One region of the Pseudomonas sp. NPDC098747 genome, then DNA from elsewhere that is predicted to be linked to it. Evidence: predicted binding sites of a transcription regulator. Region 1 holds the regulator's gene; each other region holds the start of a gene.
The links. Region 1 encodes FliA, which starts transcription of late flagellar genes. Its sites were predicted from a motif close to CTAAAGTTTNNNNNNNNNNNGCCGNTAA; they were not measured.

Region 1 (2,204 bases):
TTGCCAACTTCCTGGTACAGGCCACGGTCACGGGTCTGATTGAGCTCATGGATCAATTGCACAGCGTCGCCGAACCTGCCCTTTTCAAGGCTTTCGACCAGTTCGACCGCATGTTTTTTCAGGGTCGATTCAAAATCGCCCTGTGAAGATTCGTTATGGTCCATAGCTCCCCCGTGGCGCAGTTTCTCAACCGATGCGTTCGAAAATCTTCTCGATTTTGTCTTTCAACGCCTGGGCCGTGAAGGGTTTCACCACATAGCCGTTAACACCGGCCTGGGCTGCTTCAATGATCTGTTCGCGCTTGGCTTCAGCGGTCACCATCAGCACTGGCAGGTGCTTGAGTTTTTCATCGGCGCGCACGTGGCGCAGCAGGTCGATACCGGTCATTCCCGGCATGTTCCAGTCTGTTACCAGAAAGTCGATGTTGCCGCTGTTGAGAACCGGAATGGCAGTGATGCCATCGTCAGCCTCGACGGTGTTGGTGAACCCCAGATCGCGCAGCAGGTTCTTGATGATCCGCCGCATCGTTGAGAAGTCATCAACGATGAGGATTTTCATGTTCTTGTCCAATTCGACCTCCAAGCAGTCTTAAACGCGCCCAGCACCTGGACGCGCCATTTCATTCAATCCGGCGTAGCACTCGAAGACTGTCTGGAGCACAACAGAGCAAGACCGGTGCCGTTCATCAACCGCACCAGCCTCGTTCGCAGTGTCCCCACACTGCCTTCAGCGCGCTCGCCACTCCCCCAAACGCCCCCGCAAACGGGCCGCGCACTGGCTGTGTAACTGGCTGACCCGCGATTCACTGACGCCAAGGACTTCACCGATCTCCTTGAGGTTCAGCTCTTCGTCGTAGTACAGCGCCAACACCAGTCGCTCACGCTCCGGCAAATTGGCAATCGCGTCCGCCAATGCGGCCTGAAAGCGTTCATCTTCCAGATCGCGTGACGGCTCAAGATGAGCGCTCGCGCCATCCTCGTGCAGCCCTTCGTGTTCGCCGTCCTGCAACAGGTCGTCGAAACTGAACAAGCGGCTGCCCAGGGTGTCATTCAAAATCCCGTAATAATCGTCGAGACTCAATTGGAGTTCGGCCGCAACCTCGTGATCTTTAGCATCGCGGCCGGTTTTAGCTTCAATCGAGCGAATTGCGTCGCTGACCATACGGGTATTGCGGTGAACCGAGCGTGGCGCCCAGTCCCCTTTGCGCACTTCGTCGAGCATCGCGCCGCGGATTCGAATGCCCGCGTACGTTTCGAAACTGGCGCCTTTGCTGGCGTCATATTTGGTCGAAACTTCGAGCAGGCCGATCATCCCGGCCTGGATCAGGTCCTCGACCTGCACACTTGCCGGCAACCGGGCCAGCAAGTGGTAGGCAATGCGTTTGACCAGTGGCGCGTAACGCTCGATTAATTCGTACTGCGCATCACGTGCCGACTTCTTGTAGTAGTTCATACCGCTTGCGGTCATATGACAGGCCCTGCCGTTTGCTGCACGAGGCGCTCGACGAAGAATTCAAGGTGACCGCGCGGGTTGGCAGGCAGCGGCCAGGTATCGACCTTCTGTGCGATTGCCTTGAACGCCAGGGCGCACTTGGAACGCGGAAAGGCTTCATAGACCGCACGTTGTTTCTGCACTGCCTTGCGCACGCTTTCGTCATAAGGCACGGCGCCGACGTATTGTAGGGCCACGTCCAGGAAGCGATCCGTGACCTTGGTCAACTTGGCGAACAGATTGCGCCCTTCCTGCGGGCTCTGCGCCATGTTGGCCAGGACACGGAAGCGGTTCATGCCGTAATCGCGATTGAGCAACTTGATCAGCGCGTAAGCGTCGGTAATCGAAGTCGGCTCGTCGCAGACCACCAGCAACACTTCTTGCGCGGCGCGTACAAAACTGACTACCGAGTCACCAATACCCGCAGCGGTGTCGATGACCAGTACGTCGAGATTGTCGCCGAGGTCGCTGAAGGCCTGAATCAGACCGGCATGTTGGGCCGGGCTCAGATGAACCATGCTCTGGGTGCCCGACGCGGCTGGCACGATGCGAATCCCACCCGGGCCTTGCAACAGAACGTCGCGCAACTCGCAGCGGCCTTCGATCACGTCGGCCAAGGTGCGTTTGGGCGTCAGGCCCAGCAGAACGTCGACGTTCGCCAGTCCCAGATCGGCGTCCAGCAGCATGACCCGACGGCCAAGCTCTGCCAGCGC
Region 2 (2,204 bases), on a different contig from region 1:
GGCCGATTCTCGGCGTCCATGATCTGGATACGCAAGCCGTTCGGCGTGATTTCGAAAAGGATCTGGTCCTTGAATTTCTGCAATTGCGGGTTTTCGTCGACCTTGTTCTGCAATTCTTGCAGCAACAGTTCCAGGCGTTCTTTCTCGACCATTTCGGCCATGCCTTCGACTTGTTCAGTGTCAACGGTGACCTTGTCCGGTTGCGGCTGGGACTTCACCTCGGGGTTGAGGGTGTTTTCCGGCGCCAGCGTTGGCGTACCGCCCAGATCGATGATGTACGGCGTGCCGCTTTCGGAGAAGCCGACCGGGTCTTTGAAGTAGCCGGCGATAGCAATCTTCTGCTCTGGCGTTGCGGTGGACAGCAGCCACAGCACCAGGAAGAACGCCATCATCGCCGTGGCGAAGTCGGCGAAGGCGATTTTCCACGCCCCGCCGTGATGCCCCGCGGCTATGCGCTTGACGCGCTTGATGATAATCGGCTGATTATTTTCCATGACTTAGCGACCGCGAACGGCTTGTTCCAGCTCGGCAAAGCTTGGACGGTGGGCCGGGTACAGAACCTTGCGACCGAATTCGACCGCCAGCGATGGCGGCATGCCGGAAGCCGAAGCCACCAGCGACGCCTTGATGGCTTCGTAAACGTTCAGCTCTTCCTTGGCATCGTGCGCCAGAGAGTGCGCCAGGGGACCAAAGAAGCCGTAGGCGGCGAGAATACCGAAGAAGGTACCCACCAGTGCCGCCCCCACGTGCAGGCCGATGGATGCCTGATCACCTTCGCCCAGCGAAGCCATGGTCACCACGATGCCCAATACCGCCGCGACGATACCAAACCCGGGCATGCCGTCGGCAATGCCGTTGACCGCGTGAGCCGGATGATCGAGGTCTTCCTTGAGACTGTAGAGTTCCATGTCGAACAGGCCTTCGAGCTCATGCGGAGCCATGTTGCCGGAAGACATGATGCGCAGGTAGTCGCAGACGAACGCAGTCATGCGCTCGTCCTTGAGCACTGTCGGGTACTTGGCGAAGATCGGGCTCGCGGCGGCATCCTCGATGTCACCTTCGATGGCCATCATGCCCTCGCGGCGGCTCTTGTTGAGGATCTCGTAGATCAGCCCCAGCACCTCAAGATAAAAGGTGTGACTGAAACGCGAACTGAACATGCTCAGGGATTTCTTGAGCACGTGCATCGTCATGTAGCCAGGGTTGGCCTGGAGGAACGCGCCGAGTGCCGCACCGCCGATAATCAGCACCTCGAAGGGTTGGACCAGGGCGGCAATCTTACCGTGGGAGAGCACGTATCCGCCGAGAACGCTCGCGATTACGACGATGATGCCGATAATTTTAGCCATAGGTAGAAAGTACTTATTTAGTCGGGTTCAAGGTCATATTCGGAAGTTAAAAAATCTCTTCTTCTACTTATCGGCAAAACTGCGCCAGACTATAGCCAGTTCAGGCGAAAAGCCAATTTAGCCCATGCCGGGCGCGTCTACAGTCAGTGAAGATCTCGTCCAGACATGGCTAATGAAACGAACGTCCCACACGTAAAACCGACCACTCTCGACGGCTGGATCAAGCTGCTCGACAGCGTCCGCCTGCCCGTTCCGCAAGAGGCACACGACAAGGTTTGCCGGGCGATCCGCGATAATCGCAGCTCGCTTCGCGACATCGCCGACCTGATGCAGGACAGCCCGGCGCTGGCCTTGAGCATCATCCGTGAGGCCAATCGTCACACCCACGGCAACATGGCCACGCCGGCAGAAAATCTTGAGGTGGCGATCAATCGCCTTGGCCTCGCCCGCACCGAAGAATTGCTCGCACGCCTGCCCGCCGAACCTCTCATGCAGATCCCCAAGGCCCTGCGCCAACTGCAAATGATCAGCCAGCACGCAACGCAACAGGCCAACGGTTTTTTTGCCAGTCGCCTGGCGCGGCTGTGGCAGGACATTCATTGGGGCAGCCTCTTATTCCTCTCGCCGCTGTGGCCGCTGGCGCTGACGTATCCGCAATTGCTTGAAGAGTGGGAGCTGCGAGTGATCCACAAGGGCGAGTCGGCACACACCGTCGAAAAGCAACTGTTTGGCGTGTCTTTGCTGAAAATCGCGGAAGCACTGGTGGCTGCCTGGCATCTGCCGATCTGGGTGCAGCAGGGCTATAAGTTGCTGCTCAGCGAACACCGAGAACTGGTCAAAGTGCTGCGCATCGCC
Region 3 (2,204 bases), on a different contig from region 1:
CTGGCGCTGTCCAGATCACTGGCGCTGCGCTGCAAACGGGTGAACGTATCCGCGAGGAAATCGCGCAGGGTATTGGCCGCTGCAGCGAGGTTGCCCAGTTCATCCTGACGGTCGCTGACCACACGTTCGGCCAGTTTGCCGCGGCTCAGTTGGGTGACGTAGTCGATGAGTTTGCGGATCGGCTCGATCAGGTTGCGGTTGACCAGCCACAGGCTCAACAGCCCGATCAACAGACCCGAAACGAGCATCACCAACAGCCCCAGCCACACGGTGCGATCGGCCTCGGCACTGATCAGCGCCGACTGCTCGGTGCCCTGCTTGCGCAATTCAGCGACCAGTTCGCTCATCTGATCGCTGGCAGCGCGGTCGACACCTTTGACCGCCGCGTCGCCGGCAGCAGAATCGCTACCCGCGGCAACGTAGGCATCACGGCCCTTCTGGTAGGCACTAGCCAACTGACGATGCTCTTCACGCAAGCGCTCGATGCGGGTTTTCAGGCTTGGCTCGATGCCTTTCTGGCTGGCCAGTTCGCCGAGGATTCTCTGCACATCGCGCTGGCGATCTTCGAACTGGCTCCAGTACTTGGCCAGATCCGCCGGCTGCTTGCCGCGCAGCAAGACGTTTTTCCACTCCTGTACCTGCACCTTGAATTGCAGGTTGGCTTCGTCGATCAATTGCGAGGTGTGCAACGGGCCGGCGATCAACTGGCTGTAGCTATGCACGCCATTGGACAGGAAATGAAAGCAGGCCAGCGCGATCAACAGCACCGCCAGCAGGCTGCCGCTCAGCAGGGCGAGAATTTGCGCTCTCAGGGATTTTTGCAGCATCGCAGGTACTCAGGACAGGAATGAGGCACGCCCGGATCAGACGTGAAAAGTGGCCGGACTTCCCTGTCGGCGAACCTTGGCCAACGGCCAATGGCGCGCAACCTAACGCACCTGTGATCGGCATGCCAGAGCGTTTCTTGAACAAATCCCGACCGCCGGTAACGTATTGATTTGACGTCATTTTGCTGTCACGCAAACGTCATGTGACATTGCGATGATTCGGCACAGGTGAATCTGTAAATCCCGCCCGGCACCCCTCTCGTAGCGAGCCTCCATGAACCACAGCCTCGACATCAGCCATCGCGATCCTGACCTGTTTGGTTTGCTCTACGGCTTTCGTTTCCTGCCCGGTGAACGGGGCCGCGAAGTCGATTCGGCGACTGCGTTGCGCTGCTTGCAAGACGACAGCGACAGCGGCGAATTCCTCTGGCTGCACTTGAATCTCGCCCACGCCGCGTGCGAGCGCTGGATGAAAAGCAATCTGCAATTGCCCGAAGAGTTTTTCGAGGCGCTGCACGAAGGTTCGCGTTCGACGCGCATCGAGCACGTCGACTCGGCGTTGCTGGCGGTGGTCAACGATGTGGTGTTCAACCTCAGCAGCATGGTGTCGTCGGACGTATCGACGTTGTGGGTGTGCGTACGCAGCAAACTGATCGTCAGTGCGCGCCTGCAACCGTTGCACTCGGTGGACAAATTGCGTTCGTCGGTGAAGGGCGGTGAGCGCTTTCGTTCACCGTCGGAACTGCTCGTGCACCTGCTGCGCGATCAAGGCGAAGTGCTGACGCAGATCGTGCGCAAGACCAGCCTGAGTGTTGATACGGTCGAAGACGAATTGCTCTCCTCGCGCCTGTCGACCAATCGCGCCGAACTTGGCGCCAACCGCCGAGTGCTGGTGCGTCTGCAACGACTGCTGGCATTGGAGCCGGGCTCATTGCTGCGCCTGCTCAACCGCCCGCCGCCGTGGTTGCAGAAGGAGGACGTCAAGGAACTGCGCAAATCCACCGAGGAGTTTGCGCTGATCATCAACGACCTCACCGCCCTCGGCGAGCGCATCAAACTGTTGCAGGAAGAAATCGCCGCCAACCTCAACGAACAGAGCAACCGCACGCTGTTCACCCTGACCGTGGTGACAGTGCTGGCGTTGCCGATCAACATCATTGCCGGTTTTTTCGGGATGAATGTGGGTGGCGTGCCGTTGTCGCAGGATCCGGAGGGATTCTGGATATTGGTCGCGCTGGTGGCGACGTTTACGGTGATTGCGGGGCGGTGGGCGTTTCGTAAGCGTGGGGATTATTAAGATCTTCAGATCATTAACACTCCCACAGGGTTTTGTGGTGATGGTCAGAGCGTCGAGCGGATCACATCCCCCAGCCAATC
Region 4 (2,204 bases), on a different contig from region 1:
CTGAACTCTTCAACCGCGCCAGCCATGCTGGTGATTTCGCCGGATTGCTGCTCCATGCCTTCGTACGCGCCGCCGGACAAACCGGACAACGCCTGGGCACGGCTGTTGACCTCTTCCGAGGCGCGACGGATGTGCTCGACCATGGTCGACAGCGCTTGGCTCATCTGGTTGAACGCGCGAGACAGTTGACCGATTTCATCATTGCTCGACACGTTCAGACGCACACTCAGATCACCGGCACCCAAGGCCTCGGCCTGACGCACCAGATCACCCAACGGCGCCAATTTGCTGCGCAGCAGCCAGACCACAGAGCCAACCGCCAGCAGCATCGCCAACAAACTGCCGATGGCCAACTGCGTGCCTACGCTCCAGGTCACGGCACGAATCTCGGCTTTCGGCATGTTCGCCACGACCGCCCACGGCCCGCCGTCGAACGGCACCGAGACACTATAGAAATCTTCGGATTTGTCGCTCCAGAAATGGCCTTTGCCCGGCGTTTTGGACATGCCGCCGATCACCGGGATGGCTTTATCCAGCGCTTGCACACCTGCTGGTGGAACCAGCCATTTGTTCTGTTCATCGAGCAGTGCCAGCGAACCGGTCTGGCCGATGCGGAAGCGCTTGAGGTTGTCGAACTGGGCATTCTGCGCGTCGGTGTAATCGAAACCGACGAACAGCACCGCAATCACCTTGCCGCTGCCATCGCGCACCGGGGTGTACTGGGTCATGTAGGAACGGTCGAAGAGCAGCGCCCGGCCGACGTAGCTCTGCCCCGCCATCAGCTTCGAATAGGCCGGATGCGCATGATCGAGCAAGGTGCCAATGGCGCGGCTGCCATCCTGTTTGGTCAGGGAGGTGCTGACACGCACGAAGTCTTCACCGCTGCGTACGAACAGCGTGGCAACGCCCGCCGTCATTTGTTTGAACTCGTCGACTTCCTTGAAGTTGTTGTTCAACACCTCGCTGCCCAGGTGCAGACCCGGGGTCTGGGTACCGGCAACAGTCACCGGCTCGCTCGGATGGATGCTCAAACCGGCGCTGAAGCGCTTCTCGAACAGCCCGCTCAAGCGCTGGGTGCTTTCCCGCAAGGTCCCGTGGAAGGTGCTCAGTTGGTCGGCCAGCAGCCGCGCCTCACTGGCCAAATGCTCTTCACGAGTAGCAAGGTTGGCGTTATCGAGCGAGCGCAGAGCAAAGACTGTACTGCCGCTGATGACAATCGCCAGTATCACAGCGAGCGCGAGGCCCAGCTGTGAGGCGATCCGAGCGCGAGGTTGAGACATGAACAGCTCCTGGCCGAGCCACGGGATCCTCCTTGATCACGACTCGGATAATTTTCTAATAGTGGGGGGTGAATCGTGGACACCGGCACGACGGTTCCACATGCATGTATTCGGCGGTAAGGCCGAATACTTGAGCGAACAGCAGGGTTATGGCACAAGGCCGGCATTGTGGCGGCTCTAACGTTTCAGCTCAAGCGCGCAACTGCCGGCAGTTCCATGGCGCGGACTTCGCCTTGCAGGAAGTCGCTGAGACGGCGCAAACGTTCGCCCCCGGGGCGGGTTTTTGGCCATACCAGGTAGTAATTCAAACCACTGGCGACAGCCGTCGGCCACGGCAGACTCAAGCGGCCTTGCGCCACATCTTCGGCCACCATCAACAAATCGCCCATCGACACGCCGTAACCTCGAGCTGCGGCGATCATCCCCAACTCCAGCGTATCGAACACCTGCCCGCCCTTGAGCGACACCTGATCGGCCAACCCCATGTGCTCCAGCCAACTGCGCCAGTCGCGACGATCCGGTGTCGGATGGAGCAACTCGGCGGCAGCCAGTCGGGCCACGTCCCAAGGTTGTTCATGCAGCAGGTTGGGCGCGCCGACGGGGATCAGTTCCTCGGGAAACAACAGGCTGGCCTCCCAATCCGGCGGGAAGCGGCCGTCGCTCAGCAACACTGCGCAATCGAATGGTTCATCGTTAAAGTCCACCGAGTCCACGTCCATCCACGCACTGGTCAGTTGCACCTCGTTACCCGGCTGCAAATGCCGAAAGCGACTCAGGCGCGCCAGCAACCAGCGCATGGTCAGGGTCGACGGCGCCTTCATGCGCAGAATGTCATCCTCGGCGCGCAAGGTGTTGCAGGCGCGCTCCAGCGCAGTGAAACCTTCTCGGATACCCGGCAGCAGCAGGCGCGCCGCTTCCGTCAGT

Region 2: motA (flagellar motor stator protein MotA) is a predicted target of FliA. The motif match lies at 1,417-1,444, and genes of this name have one in related genera.
Region 3: ACIQVE_RS14480 (methyl-accepting chemotaxis protein) is a predicted target of FliA. The motif match lies at 942-969, and genes of this name have one in related genera.
Region 4: ACIQVE_RS24000 (methyl-accepting chemotaxis protein) is a predicted target of FliA. The motif match lies at 1,388-1,415, and genes of this name have one in related genera.

Annotation. Positions count from the first base shown of each region.
Region 1 is NZ_JBIWAL010000035.1:46,907-49,110, forward strand. Features, by position in the region: gene ACIQVE_RS19950 (protein phosphatase CheZ) at 1-164, opposite strand, end outside; gene ACIQVE_RS19955 (chemotaxis response regulator CheY) at 187-558, opposite strand; gene fliA (RNA polymerase sigma factor FliA) at 727-1,467, opposite strand; gene fleN (flagellar synthesis regulator FleN) at 1,464-2,204, opposite strand, start outside.
Region 2 is NZ_JBIWAL010000042.1:16,248-18,451, reverse strand. Features, by position in the region: gene motB (flagellar motor protein MotB) at 1-494, opposite strand, end outside; gene motA (flagellar motor stator protein MotA) at 498-1,349, opposite strand; gene ACIQVE_RS21780 (HDOD domain-containing protein) at 1,515-2,204, shown strand, end outside.
Region 3 is NZ_JBIWAL010000020.1:23,968-26,171, forward strand. Features, by position in the region: gene ACIQVE_RS14480 (methyl-accepting chemotaxis protein) at 1-827, opposite strand, end outside; gene ACIQVE_RS14485 (transporter) at 1,102-2,124, shown strand; gene ACIQVE_RS14490 (LysR family transcriptional regulator) at 2,169-2,204, opposite strand, start outside.
Region 4 is NZ_JBIWAL010000053.1:27,087-29,290, reverse strand. Features, by position in the region: gene ACIQVE_RS24000 (methyl-accepting chemotaxis protein) at 1-1,280, opposite strand, end outside; gene ACIQVE_RS23995 (LysR substrate-binding domain-containing protein) at 1,466-2,204, opposite strand, start outside.